DNA from 3 places in the Methylobacterium sp. 001424705 genome. Region 2 is predicted to be linked to each of the others. Evidence: predicted binding sites of a transcription regulator. Region 2 holds the regulator's gene; each other region holds the start of a gene.
The links. Region 2 encodes LexA, which represses DNA repair genes until DNA is damaged. Its sites were predicted from a motif close to TGTTCNNNNTGTGTTCNG; they were not measured.
Positions count from the first base shown of each region.

Region 1: the regulator LexA is predicted to act here: its motif matches at 7,813-7,830, upstream of AC6EUL_RS09860 (ImuA family protein).
Region 3: the regulator LexA is predicted to act here: its motif matches at 3,988-4,005, upstream of AC6EUL_RS08015 (LexA family protein).

Region 1 is NZ_JCBANU010000010.1:64,457-75,070, forward strand. Features, by position in the region: gene dusA (tRNA dihydrouridine(20/20a) synthase DusA) at 182-1,210, opposite strand; gene AC6EUL_RS09825 (urease accessory protein UreE) at 1,262-1,918, opposite strand; gene AC6EUL_RS09830 (YMGG-like glycine zipper-containing protein) at 2,127-2,396, shown strand; gene AC6EUL_RS09835 (TIGR03862 family flavoprotein) at 2,484-3,731, opposite strand; gene AC6EUL_RS09840 (TerC family protein) at 3,920-4,945, shown strand; gene AC6EUL_RS09845 (N-acetylmuramoyl-L-alanine amidase) at 5,114-5,869, opposite strand; gene AC6EUL_RS09850 (molecular chaperone DjiA) at 5,866-6,591, opposite strand; gene AC6EUL_RS09855 (collagen-like protein) at 6,749-7,624, opposite strand; gene AC6EUL_RS09860 (ImuA family protein) at 7,856-8,698, shown strand; gene AC6EUL_RS09865 (Y-family DNA polymerase) at 8,595-10,175, shown strand; gene AC6EUL_RS09870 (TY-Chap domain-containing protein) at 10,283-10,614, shown strand, end outside.
Region 2 is NZ_JCBANU010000005.1:93,221-103,834, forward strand. Features, by position in the region: gene AC6EUL_RS06105 (ComEC/Rec2 family competence protein) at 1-2,079, shown strand, start outside; gene lexA (transcriptional repressor LexA) at 2,073-2,825, opposite strand; gene AC6EUL_RS06115 (DUF937 domain-containing protein) at 3,179-3,964, opposite strand; gene sfsA (DNA/RNA nuclease SfsA) at 4,128-4,835, shown strand; gene AC6EUL_RS06125 (FkbM family methyltransferase) at 4,868-5,698, opposite strand; gene AC6EUL_RS06130 (outer membrane beta-barrel protein) at 6,044-7,306, shown strand; gene AC6EUL_RS06135 (alpha/beta fold hydrolase) at 7,460-8,224, shown strand; gene AC6EUL_RS06140 (ABC transporter permease) at 8,242-9,003, opposite strand; gene AC6EUL_RS06145 (ABC transporter ATP-binding protein) at 9,000-9,926, opposite strand; gene AC6EUL_RS06150 (F0F1 ATP synthase subunit B family protein) at 10,055-10,540, opposite strand.
Region 3 is NZ_JCBANU010000007.1:114,559-125,172, reverse strand. Features, by position in the region: gene AC6EUL_RS08040 (cupredoxin domain-containing protein) at 1-319, shown strand, start outside; gene AC6EUL_RS08035 (hypothetical protein) at 706-888, shown strand; gene AC6EUL_RS08030 (hypothetical protein) at 1,062-1,331, shown strand; gene AC6EUL_RS08025 (hypothetical protein) at 1,613-1,987, shown strand; gene AC6EUL_RS08020 (DUF6894 family protein) at 3,595-3,900, opposite strand; gene AC6EUL_RS08015 (LexA family protein) at 4,253-4,708, shown strand; partial or broken gene AC6EUL_RS08010 (Y-family DNA polymerase) at 4,705-5,939, shown strand; gene AC6EUL_RS08005 (hypothetical protein) at 6,170-6,436, opposite strand; gene AC6EUL_RS08000 (NUDIX domain-containing protein) at 6,687-7,145, shown strand; gene AC6EUL_RS07995 (hypothetical protein) at 7,423-7,581, opposite strand; tRNA gene AC6EUL_RS07990 (tRNA-Pro) at 7,807-7,883, shown strand; gene AC6EUL_RS07985 (ETC complex I subunit) at 7,921-8,232, shown strand; gene AC6EUL_RS07980 (SpoVR family protein) at 8,547-10,118, opposite strand; gene AC6EUL_RS07975 (YeaH/YhbH family protein) at 10,210-10,614, opposite strand, start outside.

The DNA.
Region 1 (10,614 bases), on a different contig from region 2:
GCTGGTCGGATCGATGGTTGAAATACCGAAAACTACAGCCGTAAATTGTTCATAATGATGCCACAATCTAAGCTGTGATCTTGCGTGCCATATCAGCAACAATCGCAATGCACTTCCTGAATATTGCGCCAGCAAACAAGAAGACGCCCGCTTCTAGTTATAGAGGCCCGGACGGGGAGGCTCAGGCGGCATCCTGTGCCCCGTCCCTGTCCGGAATGGCCGGATCGGAAGCCTGACCGCCGCGGGAGACCCGATTCACTGCCTCCCGCAGGGTCGCGAGGCCGGCCTCGGGCTGGAGGCCGAAGGTGGAGAGATGCCGGCGATAGGCGCGCGCGCCCGGGCGGCCGTTGAACAGGCCGAGCATGTGTCGGGTCACCGCGTGCAGGCGCACGCCCTCCTGCAGCATTCCGGCGAGGACGGGCTCGAAGGCCGCGATCGCGGCGAACGGGTCGGCCGCCGGGGCGGGCTCGCCGAACAGGACCGGATCGACGTCGAGGAGGATCGCCGGGTCGCTGTAGGCGGCCCGGCCGATCATGACGCCGTCGACCTCCGCCAGACGGGCGACCGCGTCCGCGAGGGTGGCGATGCCGCCGTTGATGGCGATGGGCAGCGTGGGATGGGCCCGCTTCAGCCGGGCCACCCGCGGATAGTCGAGGGGCGGCACGTCGCGGTTCTCCTTGGGCGACAGGCCCTGGAGCCAGGCCTTGCGGGCATGCACCACGAGGCCGTCGACGCCGGCCGCGACCACGGCGTCCGCGAGGGCGTCGAGGGCCCGCTCGGGGTCCTGGTCGTCGACGCCGATGCGGCACTTCACCGTGACCGGCACCGACACGGCCGCCTTCATGGCGGCGACGCAGTCGGCCACCACGGCGGGCTCGCGCATCAGGCAGGCGCCGAAGCGCCCGTCCTGAACCCGGTCGGACGGGCAGCCGACGTTGAGGTTGACCTCGTCGTAGCCGAAATCCTCGGCGATGCGGGCGGCGTGCGCGAGGTCGGCCGGATCTGAGCCGCCGAGCTGCACCGCCACCGGGTGCTCCAGCGCGTCGAAGCCGAGCAGCCGGTCGCGCGGGCCGTGGATGACCGCCCCGGTGGTCACCATCTCGGTGTAGAGGCGGGCGTGCCGCGACAGGGTGCGGTGGAAGGCCCGACAGTAACGGTCGGTCCAGTCCATCATGGGGGCGACGGAGAAGCGGAGGTCGCGGGCGATCATCCGGCGGACATAACGGTCCGCGCCGCCGGCTTCAACGCGGGGCGGCTCCGCTCAGTGGTCGTGCTTGCAGTCCGGCCCGTGCACGTGGCCGTGCGCGCCGTGCTCTTTGGCAGGGTCTTTGGCACGATCGTGCGCGTGGGCATGATCGTGCCCATGGGAATGGGTGTGCGCGTGATCATGGCCGTGATCATGGTCATGCCCCGCATGGGTATGGCCGTGATCGTGATCCGCGTGGTCGTGCGCGTGGTGCCCGTGATCGTGATGATCGTGGCCGCACTGGCTGTGGTCGTGGGCGGCGCGCTCGGGCTTGAAGGCGCGGGTGACCGGCGTGGCGGCGCAGCCCTGGCCGCGCACCAACTCGGCGGCGCTGCGGGGCACGTAGAGCACCTCGGCGGCGATCTCGGCCGGCACGTGGCTGCCGCCGAGCTGCCAGGCGAGGCGCAGGAGCCGGGCCGGGTTCTCGGCACGGACCTCGAGGAGCGGCTCGCCGGCGGCGCGGATCGCGACGAGGCGCCCGTCCTCCAGGCGCAGGGCATCGCCGTCCTCGAAGGCCGCCGCCTTGGCGAGCGCGAGGGTCAGGCTCAGCCCGCCTTCCCCGGTCAGGCTGTCCGGGGGGGCCTGCCGGGCGGCATGGTCGAGCACGATCGTGTCGACGATCGCATCGGCGCGGACGGCGACCTTGCGGACGATGGCGGTGGCGCGCTGCATGGAGTCCTCGCGGCGGGATGGGCGGACGGCGCCGCCCGGATGGGCCCTGATCGGCGCATCACTAGAGGGTTTTTCGACGAAACGGAAAGGCGGGACGGAACCTGAGCCGTTTCGCGTGCATTTCTCGCGCGGAATGCTTAAGCTCGGGCGGCACGAACATCACGGCCGAAGGCCGGGTCACGACGACGCACAAGGGAGTCTCGGAACCATGAAGAAGCTCATCGCCGCCACCCTCGCGGGTGCTCTCGCCCTCTCGGTCGGCGCCTGCAACACCCCGCAGGACCGCGCCCTCGGCGGCGCCGGCCTCGGCGCCCTCGCGGGTGCCGCCATCGGCGGTGCCGCCACCGGCCGCGCCGGCGGCGCGCTCGCGGGTGCCGCCATCGGCGGTGCCGGCGGTGCCATCGTCGGCGCCTCCACCGCCCCGCGCTGCCCCTACGGCACCTACCGCGACGCCTACGGCGACGTGTACTGCCGCTGAGACCCGGCAGCGCGCGGCCCGGAACGGCCGCGCCGGACCATCAGGCTCCCTCTCCCCCGAGAGGGAGCCTTTTTGTGAGACGGCGAATCACGCGCCTCGGGCGGCGTCCCGCGCGATCCAGGCCAGCATGCCCGCCGCAGCCGCGCGGCCCGAGGCGAAGGCCCCCTGGAGGAGGTAGCCCCCCGTCGGGGCCTCCCAGTCCAGCATCTCGCCGGCCACGAAGGTGCCGGGCCGCCGGACGAGCATGAAGCCGGCATCGACGTCGCCGAAGTGGACCCCGCCCGCCGTGGAGATCGCCCGGTCGAGGCCGCGCGGCGCCAGGAGACGGAGCGGTACCGCCTTGATCAGGGCCGCCAGGGCCTCGGCGGCCACGGGCAGCGGGTGGGCCGCCTCGCGCAGGAGGCCGATCCCCACGGGCGTCAGCGCCGCGGCCTTGCGCAGGCGGTTGGCGAGGGAGAGCCCGGGTTTCGGATCGCGGAGCGCCCGTGCCAGCGCGGCCTCCTCCACGTCCGGCCGGAGATCGATCTCCAGCCGGGCCTCGCCGCGTTCGGTGGCGGCCCGGATTCGATGTGCGAGGGCGTAGATCGCCCCGCCCTCGATCCCGTCGGCGCTGATCACGGCCTCGCCCCGCACGCGGATCCCGTCGAGGCTGAGGGCGATCCGCTTCAGGGGCGTGCCGGCGAAGCGCGCGGAGAAGACCGGCGACCAGGCCACGGTGAACCCGACATTGGCGGGCTTGAGGGGCGCCACCGCGATGCCGTCCCGTTCGAGCAGGGGCACCCAGGCCCCATCGGAGCCGAGGCGCGGCCAGCTCGCGCCGCCGAGAGCCAGGAGCACCGGGCGGTGCGCGGGCTCGACCCGTCCGTCCGGGGTTTCGAAGACCGGGCCGCCCGCGTCCGACCAGCCGGTGAAGCGGTGACGGGTGCGGATGCGGACGCCCAGCCCGTCGAGGCGCTGGAGCCAGGCCCGGAGCAGCGGCGAGGCCTTGAAGGCCTCGGGAAAGACGCGGCCGCTCGACCCGACGAAGGTCGGCTGGCCGAGGTCGTCGCACCAGGCGCGCAGGGCGCTCGGCGGAAACGCCGCGATCGCCCCGGCGAGGGCGTCCTCAGCCGGCTGGTAGCGCGCCAGGAAGGCCGGCAGCGGCTCGGAATGCGTGAGGTTGAGCCCGCCGCGTCCCGCGATGAGGAATTTGCGCCCCACGCTCGGCATCCGGTCGTAGAGGGTCACGGCGTGGCCGGCGCGGGCCAGAATCTCCGCCGCCGCGAGGCCGGCCGGGCCGCCGCCGATCACGGCAGGCCCGTTCAGGCCCGGGCCGTTGCGTTCGCTGTCAGTCATGCATCCTGGGAAGCCGGCGGGGGTCGGCCCTGTCAAGCGTGACGGCGCGATGCCCTTGATTCGCCCGGTTCAGAGTCCCAACTGCGCCTCATCGGCTGCGGGCCCCTCTGGCGGGATGCTGCATGATGCGTTCCGTGATGTCGGAGCCGATGCTTTCTCTCCTCAAGAAGCATCGACGGTCCTGCGTCATGATTGATTTTCTGTCTTACGAGTGGCTCGGCAAGCCCGTGTGGATGTGGCTCGGGTTTCACGCCCTCGTGGCCGGGTTGCTGGCCTTCGATCTCGGACTCCTGCATCGCGACAAGAACCACGAGATCGGCGTGAAGGAGAGCCTGCTCCTGACGCTGTTCTACTTCACCCTGGGCATGATCTTCGGCGGCTGGGTCTGGTGGTATCTCGGGCCCCAGGCGGGCCAGGAATACGTCGCCGGCCTCGTGGTCGAGAAGTCGCTGTCGATGGACAACGTCTTCGTGATCGCCGTCATCCTCACGGCGCTCGGCATCCCCCGCGCCGCCCAGCACCGGGTCCTGGTCTGGGGCATCCTCGCGGCCGTCCTGCTGCGCGGGCTGATGATCGGCCTCGGTGCGGCCCTCGTGCACCAGGCCGCCTGGGTGCTGTCGATCTTCGCCGCCTTCCTGATCTTCGCCGGCCTCAAGATGCTGCTATCGAAGGACGAGGAGCCGGGCGACATCCGCGAGAACCGGGCCGTCCGGTTCCTGCAGCGGGTCCTGCGCATCACGCCCGAGCTGCACGGGCAGCACTTCGTCGTGCGCAAGCCCGACCCGAAGACCGGCAAGACCGCCCTCTGGCTGACGCCCCTGGCCCTGGCGCTCATTCTCGTGAACGGCGCCGACGTGATCTTCGCCGTCGACAGCGTGCCGGCGATCTTCGCCATCACCACCGACACTTTCGTGGTCTACACCTCGAACATCTTCGCGATCCTCGGCCTGCGCGCGCTCTACTTCGCCCTGGCCGCGATGGTGGACCGCTTCGCCTATCTCAAGACGGCGCTGGCCTTCATCCTGATCTTCATCGGCGGCAAGATCGTGGTCGCCGACACCTTCGACCTCGTCCACGTGCCGCCGTGGGTCTCCCTCGCGGTCACCGTCGTGTTCCTCATCGCGGGCATCGCCTACAGCCTATGGCGCACCCGCGGCTCGGTGACGGAAGAGGCGCACGGGCATGGCGGCGGGGCGGTACAGCACCGGGCCTGAGCCGGCTCCCAGAGGTGAGCCGGGATCTCCCGGCTCACCCGAGCGGGATCGCAGGCCGCACGCCCGCGAAGTGCCCGTCGGCCCTGGCGCAGGCGCCTTCCTCTCTAGAGGCTCCGCGCCCACCCTCTTCCGCAGGAGGACGCGAGCGGAAGCGCGCCCTCTCGTCCCCTACCGTCCCGGCAGCGCCGCGATCAGATCCCGCAGGGTCGTGATCGTCGAGGCGTCGGCGACACCATCGATGCGGGCCGGACGGAAGTGGCGCTGGAACGCCGTCACCACCGCGCCCATGCGGGCATCGAAGGTGGCGCTCACCGGCAGGTCGTAGCCGTAGAGGGCGAACATCGCCTGCAGCGCCTCGATCGGCGGCCCGGCATCGCCCTGCGCGAAGAAGCGGCCGTCGCGGATCGGGGCCGGCGGCACCCAGTGGCCGATGCCGGCGCGGGCGAGGGTCTCCCAGGGGAAGTGCTCGCCCGGGTCCTCCTTGCGCTCGGGGGCGATGTCGGAATGGGCGAGGATCCGGTGCGGAGCGAGGCTCCAGCGCTTGGCGAGATCGCCGCACAGGGCGATCACGGCCTCGATCTGTGCCGGGGGGTAGGCCGGCAGGCCGCCCGCATGGCCACCATTGACGATCTCGACGCCGAGGGAGCGCGAATTCACGTCGCTGAGCCCGGCCCAGGAGCCCTGGCCCGCATGCCAGGCCCGGCGCCCCTCGGGCACCATCTGCACCACGCGGCCGTCCTCCAGCACCACGTAATGGGCCGAGACCTCCGCCACGGGGTTGGCAAGGCGCTGCAGGGCGACGGCCGCGCTTTCCATGCCGGTGTAGTGCAGGATGAGGAGATCCACCGGGCCGGACCGCCGCTCGCCGTGATTTGGCGACGGGTGGACGCTGGTGGCGACGGCGCTCTCGGGCGTCGGTTTCACGTGAGGCCCCGTTCGGCGCTGATCCGGTCATAGGCGGCGTTGATGGCCGCGAGCCGGCGGGTGGCGATGGCCACCGCCTCCGGCGGCAGGCCGCGCGCGATGGCCCGGTCGGGATGGTTCTCCCGCACCAGGGCCCGGTGGGCGGCCTTCAGCCCGGCATCGTCGACGTCGTGGTCGAGGCCGAGGACGAGGTAGGGATCGTCGGAGAGCCGGACGTGGCGGGCGGCGATGCGGCGGAACGCGGCCTCGTCGTAGCCGAAGGTCTCCGCCACCGCCCGCAGGTAGCGCTCCTCCGCCTCGTGGATGGCGCCGTCGGCCTTGGCGATGTGGAACAGGCCGTCGAGCACGTCCTCCAGCAGGGCCGGCTCGTCGTGGAAGGTGGTGGCCAATTGCCGGGCATAGGCCTCGAAGCCGTTCGCGGTGCCCTTGGCGAGGTCGAACAGGCGCTGCACGCCGGGCCGGGCGCGCTCGTCCACCTGCACCACCTTGGCGAAGGCCTCCACCTCGGCCTGCGTCACCACGCCGTCGGATTTGGCCATCTTGGCGGCCAGGGCCACGAGGCCGGTGGTGAAGACCACGTCGCGCGGCGTGGTGCCGAACAGCGCGCCCTCGCGGTCGACCAGGAAGTGCCCGGCCACCCCGCCGACGAGGCCGCCGAGGGGACCGCCGATGGCGAGGCCGAGGCCGGCCCCGCCGAGCTTGCCCCAGATGCCCAGGGTCATCGGACGACCCCGCGGGTGCAGGGAACGGGGCTGGCAGGGGCAGGGAGCATGGACGGTATCGACACGGGTGGGATCGACTTCGGCGCGAAACGAAGCGCGTCCTTACACCGGACGGCTCCGTTTCGGCGAGGGGCGATCGCCCGGGTCGTTCGTCCCCTCAGCGCCGGGCGCAGAGGCCGACGAGGCCCTGGCTCTCGGTGGGGCAGGCCGCGCTCAAGGTTCCGTCGGCGCCCGCCGTCACGATGGCGCTGCCGCCCTTCAGGCAGAGGGCCGAGGCGAGGATCTCGGTGCCCTCGCAGGTGATCGCGCAGCCCGAGGCCGGGCAGGTGTCCTGGCGCACCACCCGGAACGGGGATGCGGGTGCGGCGGCCGCCAGGGCGGCCTGACCGGGCTCGCCCTTCTGACCCGCCGGGCCGCGCTCGCCGGCCGGCCCCTTCGCGCCCGTCTCGCCCTTCGGTCCGGCGTCCCCCTTCGGACCCGTCTCTCCCTTGGGGCCGGGTTCCCCCTTCGGTCCGACCTCGCCCTTGGCACCCGGCTCGCCCTTGACACCCGGCTCGCCCTTGGGCCCCAGGGGACCGGGCAGGCCGGCGACGCCCTGCGGGCCGGCGGGGCCGGTCTCGCCCTTGTCACCCGTTTCGCCCTTCTGCCCCGTCTCGCCCTTCGGGCCGGGCTGGCCGGCGGGGCCGCAATTGGCGATGACCGCCTCGCGCTCGTCCTCGCCCGCCTTCAGGGTGGCGATGCAGTTGGTGGGCACGTAAGGCAGGCGGAAGACGAAGCGGCCCCGGCTGTCGGCGATGATCGAGATGTCCTCGTCGAGCACCACCACGGTGCCGGGCTTGCGCACGCTGCCGGAGATGCGCAGGTCCCCGTTCTCGAAGCGGGCATCGTAGACCTGGATCGGCTGCGACACGACCTGGGGCCGGCGCGCCTTGGCCTCGCCCCGGGGCTGGGCCGCCGTCTGCGCGGCGGCGGGGAGGCCGCCCGCGACGGTGATCAGGCCCGACAGGACCACGAGGGCACGAGCGAAACGCATGGAGTTCTCCCGGCTGATCCGCGTCTTGTGCGCGGCAGGTGAGGAGTGCTGCCCTGCCCTCGCTATAGGGTCAAGCGCGGCGGATCGGCCGGCCCGGAAACCATCGTCCACAAGCGTCCACAGCCGTCCACAGGCCAAGTCCCTGTGAGCAGGCGAAATTCCGAATCCCCCCGGAAACCGATTGAGTGTGTTCCTGTTTTGTTCTTAGCGTAGCGGGATGGAGCGGAGCCGATGAGACAGAGCCCTGAAGACCCTCCCGATGCCGAGACCGAGACCTTGCCGGCGGATCCGCCACATCCGGATGCCGCGAATCCGGGTGCGCCCCCGGATCTGGCAGCCCTGCGCGCCCTCGTGGCCGATCGCGGAGGCGCATCCGTCCTCCGGGGCGCCCTGCCCCTCGGCATCCACGACGTCGATACGCGCCTCGCACAGGGCGGCCTCGCCCTCGGCCAGTTGCACGAGATCGCCCCGGCGCAGGCGGGCGACGAGCCGGCGGCGCTGGGCTTCGCCCTTGCGCTGGTGGCGCGCCACCTCGCCCGGGTGCGCGGCGAGGCCCTGCTCGTGGCGGGCCGGGGGCATCCCCTCCCCTACGGGCACGGGCTGGCCGGGCTCGGCCTCGATCCCGGCCGCCTGCTGCTGTTCGAGGTGGCGAGCGACGGGGACGCCTACCGGGCCCTGGAGGAATCCCTGCGCGCGCAGGGGCTGGCGGCCGTGGCGGGCCTCATCGATGCCGCCCTGCCCCTCGCCGAGAGCCGCCGGCTCCACCTCGCGGCGGCCCGGACCGACCTGCTCCTCCTCGTCCTGAGGCCGCCGGAGGCGGAGAGCCCCAACGTGGCGGCGACACGCTGGCGGGTCGCCGCCGGCAAGGCCCTGCGCGACCGCTTCGGCTGCATCGAGCGGCCGTGCTGGCAGGTGACCCTCGACCGGAGCCGCAACGGGCGGACCGGACATTGGCTTCTGGAGTGGGATCATGCCGCGCATCGTTTCGGTCTGGCTGGAGCACTGGCCGGTCACGCGGCTGAGGCGGGCGCAGGCGGCGTCCGTCCCGAGCGGCGCGCCCAGCGCTCGGGCTGACGGCGACCGCGACAGCGGCCCGATGGTCGTGGCCGCCATGGAGGCCAACGGCCTGCGCCTGGTGGCGGTGGATTCCGCTGCCCGCGCCCTCGGCCTCGTGCCCGGTGAAACCCTGGCCCGGGCCCGCGCCCGGATCGGGACGCCGGTCGCCGTCCATCCGGCCGATCCGGAGGCCGATGCCGCCGCCTTGCACCGCCTCTGCCTGTGGGCCAAGCGCTACACGCCCGTCGTCGCTCCCTACGGCCCGGCGGAGGGCGGCGACGGGTTCTTCCTCGACATCGCGGGGGCGAGCCACCTGTTCGGCGGCGAGGCCGCGCTGGTGGAAGACCTCGCTCAGCGGCTGTCGACCGGCGACATGCCGGCCCGGATCGCCCTCGCCGACACGCCGGCCTGCGCCTACGCCTTGGCGCGCCACGGCGGGGGCGGCCTCGTGGCCCCGGGCTGCAACGCGGAGGCCCTGCACGCCCTGCCCGTCTCGGCCCTGCGCCTCGATGGGGCCACGGCGCAGGCCCTGGCCCGCCTCGGCCTGCGCCGGATCGGCGACCTCGCCACGGCGCCCCGGGCGCCGCTGGCCCGGCGCTTCGGCGAAACCCTGCTGCTGCGCCTCGACCAGGCCCTCGGACACCGGCCCGAACCCCTGGTCAACGCCGAGGACCCGCGCGAATTCCAGGCGGCGCGCGGCTTCCTCGAACCGATCGGGCAGCCGGAGACCATCGTGGCCACCGCCATGGGTCTGATGGAGGGCATCGCCCCCCGGCTGGAAGCGGCCGGCCTCGGCGCCCGGGCCGTACGGCTGACCCTGACCCGCGTCGATGGGATCCTGCGCAGCCTCGACCTCGGCCTGAGCCTGCCGACCCGCTGCCCGGCCCAGATCGGACGCCTGCTCGCCCTGCGCCTCGACCGCCTCGGCCCGGCCCTCGATGCCGGCTTCGGCTTCGAGACGGTGGGCCTCGAGGTCACCGCCACGGGCCCGATCGCGGCACGCCAGACGGCCCTGATGGAGGCCCCCGGCGGGGGCGAAGGCACCGAGCATCTGGGCGATGCCCTGCGCCAGCGCCTCGGCCGGCGGATGATGCGCCTCGGGTTTCGCCAGACCCACCTGCCCGAGCGGGCCGAGGCCGTGGAGCCGTGGCGCGCGAGCCTCCCCGCCCAGGCGGGCCGACCCGATCCGGGAGCCCGCGCGCGCCTGCCGCCGCGCCCGCTGGTGCTGCTCAGCCGGGGCGAAGCGGCCGAGGACGTCATCGCGCTGGCCCCCGACGGGCCGCCGCACCGCTTCCGCTGGCGCCGGCGCCTGCACCACGTCGCCCATGCGGACGGACCCGAGCGCATCGCCGACGAGTGGTGGCGGGCGCCGGGTCTGCTGCGAGACTACTACGTGGTCGAAGACGAGGCCGGCCGCCGCCTCTGGGTCTATCGCGAGGGCTTCCCCACGATGGAGGCGCCCGCGCGCTGGTTCGTGCACGGGCTGTTCGCGTGACGCGACGGGGGAGAACCGCGCCGGGGCGATGCCGCGCCACGCAACCTGTGATAGCACTCCGCGCGATCGGGCACGCCGGCCCGGGGCGGAAACGCAGGGCCATCGGAATGATCCCCACCGGACGGGCGTGGAATCGGGTGCGGCCGTTCGCGGCGGCGCTGCCGGGGATCGTCCACGTCCCGACCTCGGACGCCGCTTCGGACGCTCGCGGCCGCGCCGCCTTCGTCGCGGCTCATCGCTGCGAAGTGGTCACGCGGCTGAGCAGCATCCACCTGCACGGCCCGCGCAGCACGTCCCGGGATCGGTTCCTCACCGTGAGCATCGTCCGGACGGATCAGCGCTACGTGCAGTGCATCTTCTTCGACGAGGATACGCGGATGGGCTGCGAAGCCGCGTCGGGCCGGTACGCGCAGGGGCCGGAGGCGTCTGGCGATGTCCT
Region 2 (10,614 bases):
CTGGCGCCGCTCGCGGCCGCCGCCCTGCTCGCCGCGACGACGCCCCTCCTCGTGGCGCGCCCGTTCGGCCTGGCCCTGGTGCTCGCCGCCGTCGCCGCCCTCCTGGGCTTCGCGGCGGCCGCCGCGCGCGTCCGCTCGGTCGACGGGCCGATCCTCGCCCGCACCACGATCGGTCCGCTGGTGGGCACCATCGAAGGGCTGGACGAGCGGGAGGAGGGGGCGCGCCTGATCCTCCGCGTCGAGAGCTTCGGCACCCTCGGCGCCGAGGTCCGCCCGGTCCGGGTGCGGGCCTCCTACCGCAAGGCGAATACCCTGAAGCCGGGCGACCGCATCGCCGCGACCGCGCGCCTGCTTCCGCCGCCGGAAGCCGCCCGCCCCGGAGGCTACGACTTCGCCCGGGATGCCTTCTTCCGTGAGATCGGCGCGGTGGGCTCCCTCGTCGGCAAGGTCGACCTGCGGCCGCCGGCCGAGAGCGCGGACTGGCAGATCCGCCTCGCGGCCGCCGTCGACGCGGCCCGCAACGCCCTGACGCGCCGCATCACCGACGCCAACGGCGGACAGGCCGGAGCGGTGGCGGCGGCCCTGGTGACGGGCAAGCGCGGCCTGATCAGCCCCGAGACCAACGACATCCTGCGCGCCGCCGGCATCTACCACGTCGTCTCGATCTCGGGCCTTCACATGGTCCTGGCGGCCGGCGTGGTGTTCTGGCTCGTGCGGGCGCTCCTGGCCCTCGTTCCGTTCGCGGCGCTGCACTGGCCGATCAAGAAGATCGCCGCTGCCGTCGCCATGGTGGGCGTGACGGCCTACTGCGTCTTCTCCGGCTGGGACATCGCCGCCGAGCGCTCGCTGATCATGACCCTCGTGATGCTCGGCGCGATCCTGGTCGATCGCCCGGCGCTCAGCATGCGAAACCTGGCCCTCGCCGCCCTGATCGCCCTGGCCCGCGAGCCGGACGGCCTCCTCGGCCCGAGCTTCCAGATGTCGTTCGCGGCGGTGGCCGGCCTGATTGCCTGCGCGCCGCTGATCGCCGGACGCGGGCGGCAGCGCGACGGTGCCGGCCTGCTCACCCGGATCTTCGCGCTGGCGACCGCGGCGGTCCTCGGCACCCTGGCCACGACGCTCGTGGCCCAGATCGCCACCGCGCCCTTCGCCACCTACCACTTCCAGACGGTGCAGCCCTTCGGGCTGGTGGGCAATGCGCTCACCCTGCCGCTGGTCTCCCTGGCGGTGATGCCGTCAGCGGTTCTGGGCATCCTCGCCTATCCGTTCGCGCTGGATCAGCCGGTCTGGTGGGCCATGGGCCTGGCGGTGCGGGGGATGCTGACCATCTCGACCTGGATCGCGGGCTTCGGCAACGCCGTCGTCGTGGTCCCGGCCTTCGGCACGGGGGCCCTCGGCCTCCTGGCCGCCGCCCTGATCGTCCTGACGCTCCCGGCCTCGTCGCTGCGCTGGCTCGGCCTCATTCCGGCAGCGATCGGCATCGCCTGTGCGGCTGCCCCGGATCGCTACGACATCTACGTCGATCGGGAGGGGGCGGGCGCCGCCATCCGCCAGCGCAACGGGCGGCTCGCCACCCTTGGCCGGCCGCCCCCCTTCGTGCTCGCGCAATGGCTCAAGGCCGATGGAGACGACCGACGGGTGCAGGACGTCACGGGGTTCGACAGCGCGCGTTGCGATCGCCTGGGCTGTACCCTGACCACACCCGACGGCCGCGTGCTCGCCCTGACCACCGACAAGCGTGCCCTCGGAGAGGACTGCGCCAGGGCCGACATCCTGATCACCCGGCAATCCGCGCCCGGGGGCTGCACCGCATCGATCGTCATCGACCGGGATTTCCTGGGATCCCACGGTGCGACCGCGATTCGCCTCACCCGCGATGGGCCGTCCCTCGCCACCGCGAAGCATCCCGGGGATGTCGTGCCCTGGCGTGCGACGCCCTTGCGAAAGCCGTTGGACCCGCCGGGAACGGCCTTGCCATCTTCGACACCGCCGGCGTCGGTCTTACCGGAAATCCCCGATCGCACCCGCGACCCGTCGGATCCGTCCGGCGATGAACCGGACGGGGACCCCCTTCAGTAGCGGCGCACCAGACTGACCAGACGTCCCTGGATCTGCACCCGATCCGGCCCGAGGACCCGCGTCTCGTAGGCCGGATTCGCCGCTTCCAGGGCGATGGACGATCCACGCCGGCGCAGGCGCTTCAGGGTCGCCTCCTCGTCGTCGATGAGGGCCACGATGATGTCGCCCGTATTGGCGGTGTCCTGCTTGCGGATGACCACCAGGTCGCCGTCGAGGATCCCGGCATCGACCATCGAATCGCCGCGCACCTCCAGGGCGTAATGCTCGCCACCGGCCAGGAAATCCGGCGACATCGTAACCGAATGGCTCTGTTCCTGGATGGCCGAGATGGGCGTACCGGCCGCGATCCGACCCATCACCGGGATGGTCACGGCCCGACCGCTCTCGTCGGTGGCCTGCGTGGTCGGCAGTCGGGACACCGATGCGCCGGCCGGCAGGCCCTTGCCCTTGCCGCCTTCGACCACGCTCGGCATGAAGCGGCGAACCTCGGAGGCCGGAGCGGCGCGCGGGGCGCCCGCATTCCCCCCGAGGCTCTCCGGCATCCGGATCACCTCGATGGCCCGCGCCCTGTTGGGCAGCCGGCGCAGGAAGCCGCGCTCCTCCAGGGCCGTGATCAGGCGGTGAATGCCCGACTTCGACTTCAGGTCGAGGGCGTCCTTCATCTCGTCGAACGACGGGGGAACGCCGCTCTCGCGCATCCGAAGCTGGATGAACTGGAGCAGGTCCAGCTGCTTACGCGTCAACATGCGGGACACTCTTCGTTAGCGCCACGGATCGCGGCGGGTGGCACTAGAAACAAACCACGAACACGTTAAACGTTCCGTAAGTGTTCTGCAAGGGTTCCCATCTCAAGCCTCTCGGGCGCGATCCGTTCGATCCCCTCGGCAAGGGCGGATCTGGGCGTCGCCCGAGCGCCACGCCGGCCTGCCGCTGCGGCCATCGCTGCGATCGAGTGGTGCCCCAATCCGACGAATGAGTTGGACGGCCGGCGTCTTGACCGGTCGGCAGGGCGCCCGGGCGCAGCGCCCTCGGGTCGATGGCCCGGCGACGATCGGTTCTCTGCCGTCCTCTGCCGGCGTCGCCGACGGCGGGTCTTCGGCTAGCGCTGCCCGGTGCGCCCTGCCTTGGGCCGGTCACCCGAACCGTTGCCGCCCGTCTCGGTGGGATTGCGGGGATCCTGCCAGAAGGTATCGAACAGGCGCTGCATCGCGCGGGCGTTCTCCTGCTGCACCTCCAGGCCCGTCTGGAACATCTGCTGCATCACGTCGAAGGGCGCTTCCGTGGCCGACCTGTCCGGCGCGGCGGACTCCGGCCGGGGCGAAGCCGCGAGCCACGTCGACGCCGCACGCGGCCGTGCCTGGGGCGAGGGCGTCGCGGGCTTCGGGGCCTTGGCGCCGGAGTTCAGGAACGCCTGCATCATCTCCGACCAGGCATTGGGCGGGAAGCCGAAGGGGTTCGCCTCGGCGCGCGGGACCGGCGCCGCGGCAGGCGCTTGGTTGATCATGACGTGGACGATCCCCGCCACCACCATGCCGGCCATGATCGGCAGCATCTGCTTCAAGGCCGGCATCGCCACGCCGCTGACGGCAGCGGCCTGCTGCAGAACGGCCTGACTCAGATGGGGCGAGCCGAAGAGTTGCTGGACCAGCATGTCCATCTGCGGCGTCGCGCTCGACGCCTTCGGCGCGGCGGGGCCGACGAGATTGAAGAGGTGGGCGAAGCCGGTCGGATCCTGGGCGACGTTCCGCTGCAGCCCCATCGTGAGGGCCGGAAGCAGGGCTTCCATCGCGCGCAGGCTCTGCTCCGGCGACAAGCCGAACTGCCGTCCGAACCCCTGCGCGTTGGGGCCCGCCTGCGCCTGAAGGATGTCGAACAGATTGAACATGGCGGCCTCGCGGACGAACTGCGGCTTTCCCGGTCATCGACCCGGGCGCGCCGCGCGAATTCTGTCGCATCCGGTCGGTACTGACCAGCCCGGGCGCCTCACGACGGCCCGATTCCCCGTCGACGGGGGCCCGTATCAACCCGTTTCTTGCCCCGGACCCGCGATGCGCTTCCCTTCGCCCCTGATCGAGGCGCGCCTGGTGCGTCGCTACAAGCGCTTTCTCGCCGACCTGCAGCTTGCCGACGGGTCCGTGATCACGGCCCATTGCCCCAACCCGGGGGCGATGCTGGGACTTGCGGTGCCGGGCGCGCGGGCCCTGTTGTCCGACGTCCGGAGCCCGACGCGCAAGCTCCCCTTTTCCTGGGAACTGGTGGAGGCGGATCTGCCCGGCGGCCGGCAATGGGTCGGCATCAACACGATGCGGCCGAACGCCCTGGTGGCGGAGGCCTTCGCCGCCGGCGGCCTGCCCTGCCTCGCCGGCTACACGAGCCTGCGCCCCGAAGTCCGCTACGCCCGGGCCAGCCGGGTCGACTTCCTCGCCACCGGGGAGGGGATGCCGCCCTGCCATGTCGAGGTGAAGAACTGTCACCTGATGCGCAGCCCCGGCCTCGCGGAATTTCCCGATTGCGTCGCCGCCCGCAGCGCCCGCCACATGACGGACCTCGCGGCCGTCGTCGAGGCCGGGGGCCGTGCCATGGTCATCATCGTGGTGCAGATGTGGGCGGATCGCTTCGACGCCGCGCGGGACCTCGATCCTGCCTTCGACCGGGCGCTTCAGGCCGCTCGGGCGGCCGGCGTCGCCGTCCACGCCCACCGCTGCCGCATCGACCCGGTCGGCATCGCCGTGGCCGACGCCATCCCGGTGCTGTAGGGCGCGCGTCCCAGAAGAACCGCGCGGGCCCGTCAGTCGGCCCGCTCGAAGATCAGGTTGAGGCGGGTGCGAGCGATCCGGCGATAGCCGTGCTGCTCGAGCAAGGCGGGCAGGTCGATCTGCCACTGGTCGGTGCCGTTCTCGACGATGAGCAGCCGCGGGTGGAGGCTCGCGGGGGCGGCCCGCAGGAAGGGTTCGAGGATCAGGTCCTCGGCGCCCTCGACATCGAGCTTCATCGCGTCGATGCGCGCGATGCCCTCGCCGAGGGCGAGATCGAGCAGGGGCACGGCCGGCACACGAATCTGCGCGCCCTCGTTCGTCCCGACGATCTTCAGGCTCGATTCCCCCCGGTTGCGGGGATCCACGAACAGGGTGAGTTCCCCCGCCTTGTCGGCGACCGCGCAGGCCACCGCCTTGACCGTTCCGAACGGATTCTGAGCGATGTTGTAGGTCAGGCGGTCGAACACGTCCGGCTGCGGCTCGACGGCCAGGATCCGGGCGCGCGGCCCCGCGAAGGCCGCCACGAACAGCGCGTAGGCACCGATATTCGCGCCGATATCCAGGAAGGTGCAGCCGGGCTGAAGCTTCGCCCGGAGAAGTGCGCGCTCCTCCGGATCGAAGAACTGCGGCGTGAAGAGCACCTTCTTCTCGCAGTTGTTGTTGTAGGGGTAGAGCCGCATGCGGGCGCCGTAGCGTTCGACGTCCAGAGGGGCGCCGCGCAGCAGCCCGATCGCCACGCGGCGCAGGAACAGGGCGAGGCGTCGCCCGGCCCAGCTCGCGTAGGAGATCCGGCCCGTCTGCCGAGCGATGCGCGCGACGAGGCCGGTGGGAGCGTAAGTGCCGTAGGGCTGCGTGTCTTTCATCGTGCGTGCTGATGCCAGCGCACGGACGCGGCGGCAAGCGACGCCGCCGCGGGAGGATCGAAAGGTCCCGGACATTCCGGGCCGATCAGCCCGCAGCGCCCCCTCCGGGCGAATGCGGTCGGCCGCAGATCAGACCTGACCGTCGCGCCACTTCGGAAGCAGAGGACAATCGTCGAGACCGAATCTGGTGCTCAGACCTGTTCCATTGCGGCAACACAACGACCGAAACCCAGTTCGAGCGGCCTCAATTGCCCGAAAAATAGGCGTCTGCACAAAGGATAGCTTTGCCGTAACCGGGAACCTTTGAGAACGTCGCCCCAACGCAGATCCTCCCGCAGAGTTCCCATCGCCATGCAGCGCTCGCTTCTCGCCCTTTCCGCCGTCCTGCTGTCCTCGGTCTGCGCCTTCGCGGCCGACATGCCGGCGAAGGTGCTGGCGGTCCCTGCCCCGCCCGCGCCGTGCAAGGCCGAGATCACCTTCCCGGCCTATGGCGGCGTCATCAAGCAGAACCCGAACCCGTCCTGCCTGACGCTCGGCGCCTTCGGCGACGTCTATGTCGGCGGTGCGGTCACGGGCTACTTCTACACCCAGCCCAACCAGTACACGTTCTCGCCCGCTCCGCTGCCGAGTGACCGAGCCGGCCGCGTGGACGTCTCAAACCTGATGGGCTTCATCCAGAAGGCCGACGGCCCGTTCCAGTTCTACGCCGCCTTCGGCGCCTACTCGATCCCCGGCCTCGGCCTGCCGATCTACGGCACCTTCGACCAGACGGACCTGCTGTATTCCCCGGCGCCGATCGTGTTCGGAAAGTACGTGATCAACGACAACTGGTCGATCCAGGGCGGTCGGATGCCGACCCTGATCGGCTCCGAGCTGCCGTTCACCTTCCAGAACCTGAACATCTCGCGCGGCCTCCTCTTCGGCCAGGAGAACGTGATCAACCAGGGTGTGCAGGTGAACTACTCGGATGGTCCGTGGGCGGCCTCGTTCGCCGCGACCGACGGCTTCTATTCCGGCGAGATCAACTGGGTCACGGGTGCGATCACCTACAAGATCGACCCCGCCAACACGGTGGGCATCAACGGCGGCACGCACTTCTCCAGCTACACCAATTTCGACTTCGCGGACCCGTTCGGTCGTCGCGGCCTTCGCTTCCAGTACGCCACGCCCGTCTCGCTGCAGAACAGCAGCATCATCAGTGCCAACTACACCTATGCGGACGGTCCCTGGATCGTGACGCCGTACGTCCAGTACACCAACGTGGAGCAGAACGCCGTCCTGGGCCTCGCCGGTGCCGAAACCATCGGCGGCGCCCTCCTCGCCAGCTACGCCTTCACGGACAACTTCGCCCTCGCGGGCCGCGTGGAGTACATCAGCCAGAGCGGCAATCGCAACAATCCGTTCGGTCAGACCTCGGTGCTCTACGGCGCCGGCAGCTCGGCCTTCTCCTTCACCGTGACCCCGACCTTCACCTTCGATCGCTACTTCGTCCGCGGCGAGTTCTCGACCGTGCAGCTCTACGACATCACGCCCGGCCTCGGCTTCGGCCGCAGCGGCCTGAAGACCTCGCAGGAGCGCTACATGCTGGAGACCGGCATCACCTTCTGATCCGTTTCGGACGATCCGGTTTCGGCGAAACGCGGCGGCAGGGCAACCTGCCGCCGCTTTCATGTGCGCCCATGCGCCACCGGAGGGCTTCCGTCCGCGCGCCCGACGGTTCAAGGAGGCGGGACCATGCCCCGACCGATAAGGCCCGAGCCCATGCAGCGCTTCGATTCCGACGGTGTTTCCCTCGCCTACATCGACGTCTCCGCCGTCGGCGGGTCGGGCGACCCGGTCCTGCTGATCCACGGCTTCGCCTCGAACCATGCGGTGAACTGGGTCAACACCCTCTGGGTCCGGGCCCTGACCCAGGCCGGCTACCGCACCATCGCCCTCGACAACCGGGGGCACGGCGAGAGCCAGAAGCTCTACGATCCGGAGGTCTACGGCGCGGACCTCATGGCCCAGGACGCGCGCCGCCTCCTCGACCATCTTGGGATCCCCAAGGCCGATGTCATGGGCTACTCGATGGGCGCGCGCATCGCCGCGTTCCTGGCGCTCGATGCGCCGGAGCGCGTCCGTTCGCTGCTGCTCGGCGGTCTCGGCCTGCATCTGATCGAGGGCAAGGGCCTGCCCGACGGGATCGCCGAGGCCTTGGAGGCGGAGCCCGGCGCACCGGCCCCGAACCCGACGGCCGCCGCGTTCCGCACCTTCGCCGAGCAGACGAAGAGCGACCTGCGGGCCCTGGCCGCCTGTATGCGCGGCTCGCGCCAGACCCTGTCGCGCGCCGAAGTCGCCGAGATCTCGTCACCGACCCTGGTGACGACCGGCACCCTCGACACCGTCTCGGGCTCGGGTCCGGCGCTGGCGGCGCTGTTTCCGAACGGCACCGCCCTCGAACTTCCGAACCGCGACCACAGCACGGCCGTGGGCGACCGCGGTCACCGCACGGGCGTCCTCGATTTCCTGGCCCAGCGGCCCTGAGAGGGCACCACCGCGCCTCAGGTCTTCAGGCGGTAGCCGGTCCGGAAGATCCAGGTCACGCCGGCGAGGCACAGGATCAGGAAGATCAACGCCATTGTGAGGCTGACGCCGACGCCGACATCCGAGGTGCCGAAGAAGGACCAGCGGAAGCCGCTGATCAGGTAGACCACCGGGTTGGCGAGGCTCACCGCACGCCAGAACGGCGGCAGCATCTCGATGGCGTAGAAGCTGCCGCCGAGGAAGGTCAGCGGCGTCACGATGAGGAGGGGCACCAGCTGCAGCTTCTCGAAGCCGTCGGCCCAGAGGCCGATCAGGAAGCCGAACAGGCTGAAGGTGACCGCCGTCAGGAGCAGGAACAGCACCATCACGAAGGGATGTTCGATCCGCAGGGGCACGAACAGGGCGGCGGTGGCCAGGATGATGAGGCCGATGAGGATCGATTTCGAAGCCGCCGCGCCGACATAGCCGAGCACGATCTCGAGGGGCGAGACGGGCGCCGAGAGGATCTCGTAGATCGTGCCGGCGAAGCGCGGGAAGTAGATGCCGAACGAGGCGTTGGCGATGCTCTGCGTCAGGAGCGAGAGCATCATCAGGCCGGGCACGATGAAGGCGCCGTAGGCGACCCCATCCACCGAGGCGACCCGCGAACCGATGGCCGCTCCGAAGACCACGAAGTAGAGCGAGGTGGCGATGACCGGCGCCACGATGCTCTGCAGCGCCGTGCGCCAGAAGCGCGCCATCTCGAAGCCGTAGATGGCGCGGACCGCGTACCAGTTCATGCGCGTTCCTTCACGAGGTCGACGAAGATCTCCTCCAGCGAGGACTGGCTGGTCTGGAGGTCGCGGAAGCGGATGCCGGCGGCGGCGAGGTCGGCCAGCAGCGCCGTGATGCCGGTGCGCTCGCCCTTCGTGTCGTAGGTGTAGACCAGATCCTGTCCGCCCGGCTTGAGGGTGAGATCGTGCCGCGCCAGGGCCGGGGGCAGGGCGGCGAGCGGCTCCTGCAGGTTCAGGGTCATCTGCTTCTTGCCCAGCTTGCGCATCAGCTCGGCCTTCTCCTCCACCAGGATGATCTGGCCCTTGCGGATCACGCCGATGCGGTCGGCCATCTCCTCGGCCTCGTCGATGTAGTGCGTGGTGAGGATGATGGTGACGCCCGTGTCGCGCAGCGAGCGCACCAGGCGCCACATGTCGCGGCGCAGTTCCACGTCGACGCCGGCGGTGGGTTCGTCGAGGAAGAGGATGCGCGGCTCATGGCTCAGGGCCTTGGCGATGAGCACCCGCCGCTTCATCCCGCCCGACAGGGTCATGATCCGCGCGTCGCGCTTCTCCCACAGGGAGAGGTCGCGCAGGACCCGCTCGATATGCGCCGGATCCGGCTTGAGGCCGTAGAGCCCGCGGCTGAAGCTCGTCGTCGCCCACACCGTCTCGAAGGCGTCGGTGGTGAGCTCCTGCGGCACGAGGCCGATCATGCGGCGGGCCTGGCGATAGTCCCGGGCGATGTCGTGCCCACCCGCGAGGATGCGGCCGGCGCTCGCCGTGACGATGCCGCAGACGATGCTGATCAGCGTCGTCTTGCCGGCCCCGTTCGGACCGAGAAGCGCGAAGATCTCGCCTTCGGCGATGTCGAGGTTGATGCCGTCGAGGGCTTTGAGGCCCGAGGCGTAGACCTTGGACAGGTTCTGGATCGCAATGATCGGCTGCATCGAAACTCCGCTGCGGCGTGGCGCCGGCGCGATCGGGGCGGCCTTCTAGCACGCTGCCGGCGTGGGACGGCGCCGAAAACGAGAAAGCCGCCTCGCGGCGGCTTTCCCTGGTGTCGCAGAGGGAAGGATCAGGCCCGCAGGCGGGTCCGAACCTCGCCGAGGCTCTGGCGGACGAGGCCTTCGGCCGTCTCACCCTGCATGCGCTCGCGCAGGATGACCTCCGAAACCTTCACCGCGGCGTCGGCAGCGGCGGCTCGAACCTGGGCGGTCGCTTGGACCTCGGCCTGCGCGATCTTGGTCTCGGCCGACTTGGTACGACGGGCGATGAAGTCGTTCAGGCGGGCATGGCCCTCGTCGGCGATCCGTTGGGCCTCCTCGCGGGCGGACGCCACGATGGCCTCGGCCTCGCGCTCGGCCTCGGCGCGGCGCTTCTTGTAATCGGCGAGGACGCCAGCGGCCTCCTCACGCAGGCGACGCGCCTCGTCGAGTTCGTGGCGGACGCGCTTGGCACGGCCGTCCAGCCCCTTGGTGATCTGGTTGAAGCCACCGACCTTCCAGACCACGGCCATGAACAGGACGAAGGCGACTGCGACCCAGAATTCGGCTTCCAACAACATGCTCGTCGTCCCAACTCGATGGTGTCCGGCGATCCGGCGGGGCCTTCGCCCCTCGGGTCCTGCCGGTCAGG
Region 3 (10,614 bases), on a different contig from region 2:
CGGTGACAAGCCCGTCTGCGCACCAGCTGAGTTGAGGCTGCCGGCCAACACGAATGTGGAACTGCACATCGTGAGCCAAGCCGCCGAGCCCGTCACCCTCACCGCGCCGGGTCAGTTCGAGAATGCGAATGTGCTGCATGCGGACGGCGACCTTGTCCACGTCGCCAGCGAGAAAGGCTATCTCGTCAAGCAGAACGGTAAGGGCGTCCTGCGCATTCGCACCATGAAGGAGGGCCAGGAGACCTATGCCTGTACGAGCAACCGCAACCGGAAGGCACCTTTCGAGGGCAAGCTGGTTCTGACGGCACCCGCAGGGTAGACGCCTCTGCAGCCAGGATCGGATGGTGCGGCTGGAGGGCCGTATCCCTTCGCGCCGGGCCGGCGGATGCCCAAGCAACTTCTCCGAATTAATCTCGAACTCCATGCCTCCGCTTGGTCCTTGGTCGTGTGGCGGCGACAAGCCGAGAGCAAGGTTCGGCCAGACGGGCTAAGCTTAGCGAACCTGATCCCTGAAATGAGGGAGGCGACTATCGCCGGACCTGCCACGGATCGGGCTCCTCCCCCCGAAGAGCCCCTAACTCCACCGTCATCCGCTCGGCTCCTGCCGCGGCGGTTTTTTGTATCTTGGACTCTAAAGCGGAACCGGAGGGGCATTAACAGCGATGTATGGGGAACCTTCGTTTTCAGACTTGCCGAGGAGCCACCATGTCATCCCAGCCCGAGAAGCCGTACCGCATCGGTGTTCGTCCCGCGCCCGGCAACCGCTCGCGCTACCTCTGGACGATCTACGGCACGCAGACGATGTTCTACGAAGCCTCACAGACTGAGCACGCTTCCGTGGAAGACGCTCTCGCTGAGGCGAACGCGCGGCTTTCTGAGTTGGCCTGAGCGTTCGACCGCCCTTGAAACGCCCCACTCGCCTGGAGCAATCCGAGGCGGGTTTCTCTCGCATTGCCCCAGGGGTGCGACGCAGGCCATTCGCAACTTCGCGCACTCAGCGCGCTTGTCGTAGCCTGCATGGCCGGCGGTCCTTTCATGGCGGCCGGATTGAGAAGCACCCTGTGAAATACCTCTTCTTCGTCGGCGTCGCCTTGTTCGCCGCGGCCCCTGCCGTCGCTCAGGTCAACGCCCCGCGTCAGCCCGGAACCACTGGCGCCATCGTCACCCAGGAGCCGAATAGCACTGGCAACGATCCGGACATCGTCGTCTCGCGCGGCGCAACGGGTGCCGACACGTCGACCTCCGACTCGGCCGCGGGCGGCAATGCGAACAAGCCGGAACAGGCTGTTCCGAATGGGAGCGCCGGCGGCGGCAGCGGCGGCAGCAACTAGCCAGCGCTTCGTGGCGCGGTAAACTAACTACGGCGCTGTTGTTGCTGTTTGCCTGACGTAGTCGAATCGAGCCCGCCCGGAGGAATCCGAGGCGGGTTTTCCTCTGCAGGGTCCCCTCGTTGTTGCATGGATCCTGCAAGTGACGCGGCGAACCGCCAGAATGGTTCTGTGCGGCCTGTCCTTCCCGAGGGCATCACCTTCACCCGCCCGGCTCCGGCCGCGGCGGGTTTTTCGTTTGGGCCGCCTGTCGTTTTTAACTCGCTCTTGCTAAGACCCCAGCCATGAAAATTCTGCGCCTGATTCAGAAGCTGCTGCCCGATACCACCCAGGCCCGTATGCCCGGCTTCGACGAGGTCTATTACCGCTACTGGTATCGCGATACTGCGCAGTTCCCGGGCCCGCCGCTACAGCATTACCTTCAGCACGGCTGGAAGGAGGGGCGAGATCTGAGCGCCGGCTTCAGCACCGATGGGTATCTCGCTGCTAACCCGGATGTCAGTGCCAATGGGTTCGATCCCCTGTCCCACTTTCTGGCGCACGGCTTATCCGAAGCCCGCAAGGGCTGGGAGAAAAGCCTGCATGCTCCTGCTCCTGGCCCAAGGTATCTCCCCGATGGCCAAGCGCAGAAGCTGTTGATGCCTCCGCGCGAGCAGTAGGTCTGTGAGCCGCCCAGCTCCAGCTGAGGCGGACTTTTCGTTTCGGTGCAAGCTTTCTACTTACGCAGCTTCGGTATCTGCCGCTCTGGGATTCTCACGGTTCGGGCTGACCGAACCCAGGGATCCGAACTGCTGCGGCGCATGTCGCCATAGTAGTCATTCCCGGTGTTTCCGAAGGACCCTCCTGAAACAACGCCCGGAACGCTTGGCGTGCCGAGGATGAACTCAAGCGGCCCCGCATGCGCACCCGAGGCGCACAGGATCGTGGTGAGGGCCAGAGCGTAGCGCATATCCCAACCATAGCTCATCATACCGAACGGCGCATTAATGCCTCGATCCGCCATCTTCCCCCGCGCGACTTATGCCATGGCGGGTCCTTTGTACGCTGATTTACGCTTCGGCCGCCCTGCGCAAGGCACCTACCGCACTCTTTCATCGGCCGCGGATCAACCAGCGCCCCACGCTCGTGAAGCGGCTCGTCTTTGACCCGTCCCGCTTGGCCGCGGCGGGTTTTCACGAACTCAAGCTAATGCTACTGCAGCTTCTACTCGATAGTCGGGCTGGACTGCGGCATTATCAGATGTATAATTGTTTATTGAATAGTATATTAACGCATAATATTTTTAGATTATATTACAAAGGTGGCACAAGAAGCCTGTTCGGCGAAAGTTCTACATCATATATCCATCGCCCAGGCGCTAGCAGCCTGGGATCGCAATGCGATTTAGGATCTAAGTTGGTATCAAAAATATTGCAACAAATCATGTCATCGGGTAATTGCATGCTGCGCCTTTCAGAGGCGCATCTACTGCAATTGTATTACCGTTTATGCCGGTTTCGAATAGGAATTTCGATCCGTTGCGAAGTCTTATGGCGCTATTGTGTATAATTGAGGTGGCATATAACAAAACGCTATCTGAGATATGCTGTTCATATTCACGTATTTCTACGTTGCTAATAGTTGGTTGATTTTCAGAATGTGCAGGAATTCTTTAACGAGGCGATGCCCCTCAAATGCGGGCTTTACTACAAGGTGTGATGATAAATAGGGTATCAGTCTGCAAGTTTTTTGTCTGCCAAATCAGGGGCAGACCACGTGCCGTCATTATTTTCAATCATTCTATTTGCAAATATATTTGATATTCTATCGACATCCGCAACATTAATCCCAATATCTTTTTTGATATCAGTCGATCAATTTAATTTTGCTGTAAGACCAAAGTAGTCCCTTGCCGCAGGTGGCAGTCGCGTGCCATCGCGCGGGATTTCACCATCAGGACTGCACCGAGATAAGTGAAACTGGGCTACAGTAGCCCAGTCTTGCGTGGCCTAAGTGACGATGCCCTTGTTCCGCTCGACGCGATGCGCAACGAAATGGCCAATATCAGCTACGGTCTCCCTGCCGTCACAGTGTTCTCGTGCAAACAGAAATAAGTAAGTCAAATCTTCAGGATGGAAATTGTCCGAAATCAAACGAGTGACTCTTGCCCGAAGCCCATTCACTGTCTGTACTAGCGCCATATTGAGGGCGCCTACTTCAAGTATATTTTGTAGACTAGCTGTTTTGTGTTTAGGCCGATCATCGCGCAAACCTGTTCTCGCCCACCCTACGCTGTCGCCCATCCTTCGTCAGGATCCAGGTTCGACTGCGCTACATTCTCTCTGTCCCGTGCACTCGGACGATCAATCCGGACGCCGATAAAAGTCCTGGACATCACTGCCCGCCCGTTCTGATCGTAGACTTCAACCCACCAGTCGGACCAGTCGAGGTGCCCGCCGCGCGGCATGAGGTTTAGGGCAACGCGCTCGGCGTGAAGGCGCACCAGGGCGAGTGTCGGCACCCGCCGGCCGCGCAGATCGACAACAGGATTGTGCCCATCCGTGCAGTGGAAGCGGTAAAGCCGCGTCGGCATTGGTCTTCTACCCCGCACTCCACAGGCGTCCACCGCCCTGCTTCCCGGCTTGCCTGTTTCGATTGAACCACGTCCGGCGATGCAATTTGTTTTCGTTGTGTTCCAATAGCAGCCGGACGCGAGATGCAGGCCCAGCCCGACAAACCACCTGTGGACATCCGCTTCACGGAAGCGGAAACAATTTCGCTCGCCTATCACCGCGCCGCGCGTGGCGATGCCTGGGCCGCCCTCGTGCGGGCTGTCGAGGATGGGCTCAATGATCTCGCCGAGGCTGAGCGCCAGACTGCGCAGCAGCGCCGCCTCATTTCACGCGGCTACATCCCAACGGCGCGATCACGCCGGGCGCCGGCCGATGAAGCTGCTCCAGATCGCGGAGCTTCCGCCCCAGAGTGCTGGCACGGTCCGCATCCCGATCCAGGGGGCCGCGCTCTGCGCCGGTTTCCCGTCCCCGGCCGACGACTTCCTCGAAGGCTCGCTGGAGCTGCCGCGCTGGCTGGCACCCAACCCGCCAGCGACCTTCGCCTGGAACATCTCGGGCGATTCCATGCGCGGCGCCGGTATCTTCGACCGGGATCTGGCAGTAGCCGACCGCAGCCTCAAGCCCGGCAACGGCAGCGTCGTGGTGGCGATCGTGGACGGCACCATGAGCCTGAAGCGCCTCGTCATCGAGGGCAACGTCGCGCATCTCGCCTTCAACAATCCCGACCTGCCCGCCTTCGCCGTCGAGGATCTGATCGAAGGCGAGATCTGGGGCGTCGTCCGCTTCTCGATCCGCTGGCACGTCGCCCGCGCCGGGCTGCTGCGATGAGCCGGGCCATCGCGCTGATCGACGGCAACAGCTTCTATTGTTCCTGCGAGCGGGTGTTCGATCCCAAGCTCGCCCGGGTGCCGGTCATCGTGCTCTCGAACAACGACGGCTGCGCCATCGCCCGCACGGCCGAGGCCAAGGCGCTCGGGATCAAGATGGGCGATCCCTGGTTCAAGATCCGCCAGCAGTGCCAGCGCGAGGGCGTGCGGGTGTTCTCCTCGAACTACACCCTCTACGGCGACATGAGCGCCCGCACGAACGCGGTGTATCGGGACTTCTCGCCCGCGGTGGAGATCTACTCCATCGACGAGAGCTTCCTCGACCTCTCGGACGTGCGCGATTGGGACCGGGTGACACTGGCGCGCGACCTGCGCGCATAGTGCGGGCTTGGACCGGTATTCCGACCTGCGTCGGCATCGGGCCGACGAAGACCCTGGTGAAGCTCGCCAACCACATCGCCAAGACGATCCCCGACCTCGACGGCGTCTGCGACCTGACTGATCCGGTCGCCTACGACCACTGGCTCTGCCGGATCTCGGTGGCCGAGGTCTGGGGCATCGGCCGGGCCTCGCTCGCCAAGCTGATCGGGCTCGGCGTCGACACGGTCGCAGACCTACGCGACCTCGACCCGCGCCCGGTGCGAAAGGCCATGACGGTGGTGGGCGAGCGCATCATCTACGAGTTGCGCGGGCTGGCCTGCCTGCCGCTCGAACTCCTGCCGGCCCAGCGCAAAGGCTGCGCGGTGACCCGCTCGTTCTCCCGGCGCATCATGGAGCGCGAGACCCTGGAGCAGGCTGTGGCCGCCCACGCGACGCGGCTTGGTGAGAAGCTCCGGCGCGGCGGCCTCGGTACCACCCACGTCTCCGTCTTCTACCATACGAGCGAGCACGACCGGGGCGACCCGATGCGCTCGGTCTCGACCACCGTGACGCTACCCGAGGCCACGAACGACACGCTGGCGCTGATCAAGGCCGCGCAGGCTGGTGTAGCTCGCACCTGGCGCGAGGCGCCGGGCGACCGGCCCTGGCGCTACAGCAAGGCCGGCGTGGTCACGACCGACCTGAAGCTTCTGGAGGATGCCCCGCGGGCGCTGATCGGCCAGCTCGACCGCGAGCGCAGCGCGCCGCTGATGGCAGCGATGGACGCTTGCAATGCCCGATTCGGCCGAGGCGCGGTCGTGCCGGCCCGGGCGGGGCTCACCGAGAAGCGGACCTGGTCGACGAAGTTTTAAATGCGCAGCCCGCGCTACACCACGCAGGTGACTGAGCTGCCGACGGCGCATGCCTGATCCAGGCGGCAAGCGCGCGCCCGAGGGCTCAGTTTTGAGGCTGCTCGACCGGCGTCGGCGACCGCAGGAAGATCAGCACGCCACCGACGACGGACAGGCCGAGCGCAAAGGCGAACAGGAGGAAGAACCAGCGGGGCATGCTGCCGGATAGCACACTCGAACGTGGTGGTCGCTTACGGCGTCTCCTGCCGCGCCAGCAGGATTGCGGTGCGCTCCGCCGCGCGTTTCAGGTAATCGGTGGCTTCCTTGTTCGCGACGGTCACCTTCGGCCATTCATGCAATTCCAACGCCTCGGCGAGAGCGATTTGATACCCGGTGCCGAACAGGAATGCCGTAGTGGTCGGATCCGCCATGAAGGCGTCAACCGCGGCCTGGACCTCCGCCTCCGTCAGCGTCTTCGCCTTGTAAAGATCGCCGATCGTCGCGCGGGAATCAGCCATGAGGAGGGGATAGCACGCAGTGGGCCAGCGTCACCGCTCGTAGACATGGAGCGGCACTGCGCCGCTCCTGAGGTGAGTTCCGGGAACGACCGAGAGACGGACCCCGCACGCCGTTAACGTAAAGACCGGAATTTTCGCATTTCGTCTTCGTTTACACAAATCATCTGAAAACCTTAAGCAGCAATAGGCGATTAAATTGCGAGGTAAATTCTGTAGTATCGAATGCATAAGGCCATTGCGAGGTGACCCCGTGAAATGGATCCCATTTGAGACATATCGTCAAATTCTCTCAAACGTCCCAATCGCTTGTGTAGACATCGCCATCGTTTCGGAAGGGCGCATTTTGCTCGTCGAACGGATGGATGCTCCTGCAAAAGGTCAGATGTGGCTGCCCGGCGGAAGGGTTCACAAAGGGGAGCTGATGAAGGACGCCGCGAGCAGGAAAGCGATCGAAGAGGTAGGGATTGATTGCAACGTTGGGCCGATAGTTCATACGGCGGAAACAATTTTTGATGACGGTCCGGATGGTATTGCTGTCCACAGTATTAACACATGCTTTTTCTTGTTCCCAAAAGAGCGGGACATTCGAGTGAAGCTCGACAACCACCATGCTCGCCACATCTGGACGGACGCAATTGCCGGCGATTTCCACCCATACGTTCGTCGGTGCCTGCTGGCGGCTGGCCTTCAGCGGTCATCACACGACTGATCCTATCCGCTCCTATCGAAGGACAGGATCGATATGAAGGGGCCGCCAGGTCGCGTTAACGCCCGAACACCCACAGCGGCACCGCGCCACTGGGGCGCCCTGGCTTGTCCCGGTAGAACGTCATGTTCCCGAACCGCATGTGCGTATCAGAGATCGCGGACACCCGCTCCGCGCTGAGCACCATGGCACCGTGGAAGTCAGGCCGAATCGTCCCGACCTCGGGGTACACGTCGAGGACGTCCGGCGTCGACCAGCCAAGGGACGCCGCCTCGTCGGCTCAACGATCAAGGAACTCGACGCAGGCCTCGTGGGCGCTGCCCCAGGACTGAAGGGTGAAGCCCGGGCACGGGACGACGCTGGTCCGGAGGTCGAGGAAGCCCTGGCGCCAGAGTTTCCGGTCTGCGGGAACGAGCTTGGGTTTCGGTGAGGCTGGCATGGTGTCCGGCGGTTGATGTGGGCCTGACCGAATGAAGGGTGGCCGCCGAGCGGCCTATGCCGGCCGAGCAACACCTGAGAACGCATCGCGAACCCACTTCGGGACTTTTTCGGGGCTGTGGGTCCCGAAGCGTGCTTTTCAGCGTCTTTCGTTGCCCTTATACCCCCTGCTCCCGGTTGCCATTTGCCCCCCGAAACCGTACGTCCCCTCTACGCGCAAGCGTGTCGGGGTGTAGCGCAGTCTGGTAGCGCATCTGGTTTGGGACCAGAGGGTCGTAGGTTCGAATCCTATCGCCCCGACCATCATTTCCGCCGAGGCTCCCTGGAGTTGGACGACCCGATGTCGAGCGCCCGCATCTACCAGCCCGCGAAGGATCCGACGCAGTCCGGGACGGCGCGGGCGAAGGCCTGGGTGCTGGAATTCGATCAGACCGCGCCGCGCGAGACCGACCCGCTGATGGGGTGGACCGGCTCGTCCGACATGCTGCAGCAGGTCCATCTTGAGTTCGAGACGCGCGAGGACGCCGTGGCCTACGCGACACGGGCGGGCCTGTCCTACCGGGTCGAGGAGCCGCAGAAGCCGATCCTGCGCAAGGGCCTGTCCTATTCGGACAATTTCAAATTCAATCGCACCGCTCCCTGGACCCACTGAGGCGCTGCCTCCGGCGCGTCAGAGCTGGATCAGGATGGTGACGGCACCGAAGATCAGGACGGAGCCGACCGCGGCGGCGAGTAGGATCAGGGCGGCGCGCGATTCGCGCAGGTCGTCGTTCATCATCGCCGCAGGCTAGCGCGGCTGGGGGCCGCCGCCAATCCTCTCATGAGCCGCGCTGTTGCGTGAGCCGTTAGGCCGCGCCCGCTCTGTCATACCAAATCCTGTCCCCGGGGGCTGGCGGATTTCGGCTTCGCTCGAGCGCCGCGCCGGCTTGCCGATACGGGCGCCGCTTCGCGGAAACGGAGCCCGGATCAGAAGAAGATCGGCCGCGCGCTGGCATGGTGCTCGGCCAGCACCGCGTCGTTGGCCGGATCGATCTCCTTGAGAACCGCGTCGTAGCCCCAGAGATCCGCCAGGTGCTGAAGCACCCGCTTGGCATCGTCCTTCTGCAGGGTGATGCGATTCAGGGCGCGGTGATGCACGATGAGGCGCCGGTCGCCTTCGAGATCGACGTCCACCACCTCGATATCCGGGTCGAGCCACGCCACGTCGTATTGCCGGGCGAAGGAGCGACGCATCTTGCGATAGCCGCGCTCGTCGTGGATCGCCTCGACGTAGAGCTCCGGCTCGTCGGGGTCGTCGACCACGTGGAACAGGCGCATGTCGCGCATGAGCTTGGGCGACAGGAACTGCGCGATGAAGCTTTCGTCGCGATAGTTCGCCCAGATGTCGCACAGGGTCGCCATGGCGTCGCCGGTGCCGGCGATCTCGGGGAACCACGCGCGATCCTCCTCCGTCGGCTGTTCCACGATGCGGGCGATGTCCTGCATCATGGCGAAGCCGATGGCGTAGGGGTTGTGGCCATTGTAGCCGCGCTCGTTGTAGTTCGGCTGGCGCACGACGTTGGTGTGCGACTGCAGGAACTCCAGGTAGGCCGCCTCGCCGATCAGGCCTTTCTCGGACAGGGCGTTCATGATCCGGTAGTGGCAATAGGTGGCGCAGCCCTCGTTCATCACCTTGGTCTGGCGCTGCGGATAGAAGTACTGCGCCACGAGGCGGACGATGCGCAGGATCTCGCGCTGCCAGGGCCGCAGGCGGGGGGCCGCCTTCTCGAGGAAGTAGAGGATGTTCTCCTGCGGCAGCTCGAGGAGCGCCTTGCGCCGCTCCGCGGCGAGGTCGGGGCGGGCGCCAGCGACCTTCTGCGGCAGGGTGCGCCAGAGGTCGTTGTAGATCTGCTCGCCGTGCTCGGCGCGCTCGCGCTCGCGGCGCTGCTCCGAGGCGAGGTCGGGCCGCTTCTTGCGCGGATAGCGGTGGACGCCCTGGCTCATCAGCGCATGGGCGGCGTCAAGCACGGCCTCCACCGCGGCATGGCCGTGGCGCTCCTCGCAGCGCGAGATGAAGCCCTTGGCGAAGTCGAGATAGTCGAGGATGCCTTCCGCATCGGTCCACTGCTTGAACAGATAGTTGTTCTTGAAGAAGTGGTTGTGGCCGAAGGCGGCGTGGGCGATGACCAGCGTCTGCATCGTCGCCGTGTTCTCCTCCATGATGTAGGAGATGCACGGGTCCGAGTTGATGACGATCTCGTAGGCGAGCCCCATCATGCCGCGCCGGTAGCCGGCTTCGTGCTGGGCGAAGTGCTTGCCGAAGGACCAGTGCTTGTAGAACAGCGGCATGCCGATCGATGCGTAGGCGTCCAGCATCTGCTCGGCGGTGATGATCTCGATTTGGTTCGGGTACCACGACAGGCCGAGCGCCCGCGCCTCGACCTCGCAGGCGTCATGGATGCGCCGGATCGTGTCGAAATCCCAGTCGTTGCCCGTGAAGAGCGGCTCCTGGCTACCGGAGATCCGCTGGGGCGTGGGGCGGATGATGCTGCCGACCATACGATTTACGCCTTCCTCGAAGGGTCCGTTCTCGACGGGGCCGTGCTCGAAGCGTCCGAGTCCCGCTTGGCCATGCCCCGTCTCGCCGGGTTCAGGCCTCGGCTTCCGCCCGGGCGTCCTTGCGCCCGAACAGCTCGCGGAAGACCGGGTAGATGTCGCGGCGGTGGTTGACCTTGCGCATGGCGATGGGCGCGCCCGTCTTCGCCAGGCTCTCGTAGGTCCGCCACAGGGTGGTGCGGTGCTCGACGAAGCCGGCCCGCGGGCCGTTCTCGTCGCCGACCTCCAGATAGGCGAAGTGCTGGCAGGCCGGCAGGATGTGGGCGCGCAGCAGCTCCGTCGAGGTCGGGCCGTCGCTCGACACGTTGTCGCCGTCCGAGGCCTGGGCGGCGTAGATGTTCCAGTCGTTGGGATCGTAGCGCTCGGCGATGACGCGCTTCATCTCCACCAGCGCCGAGGAGACCAGGGTGCCGCCGGTCTCGCGCGACCCGAAGAACGT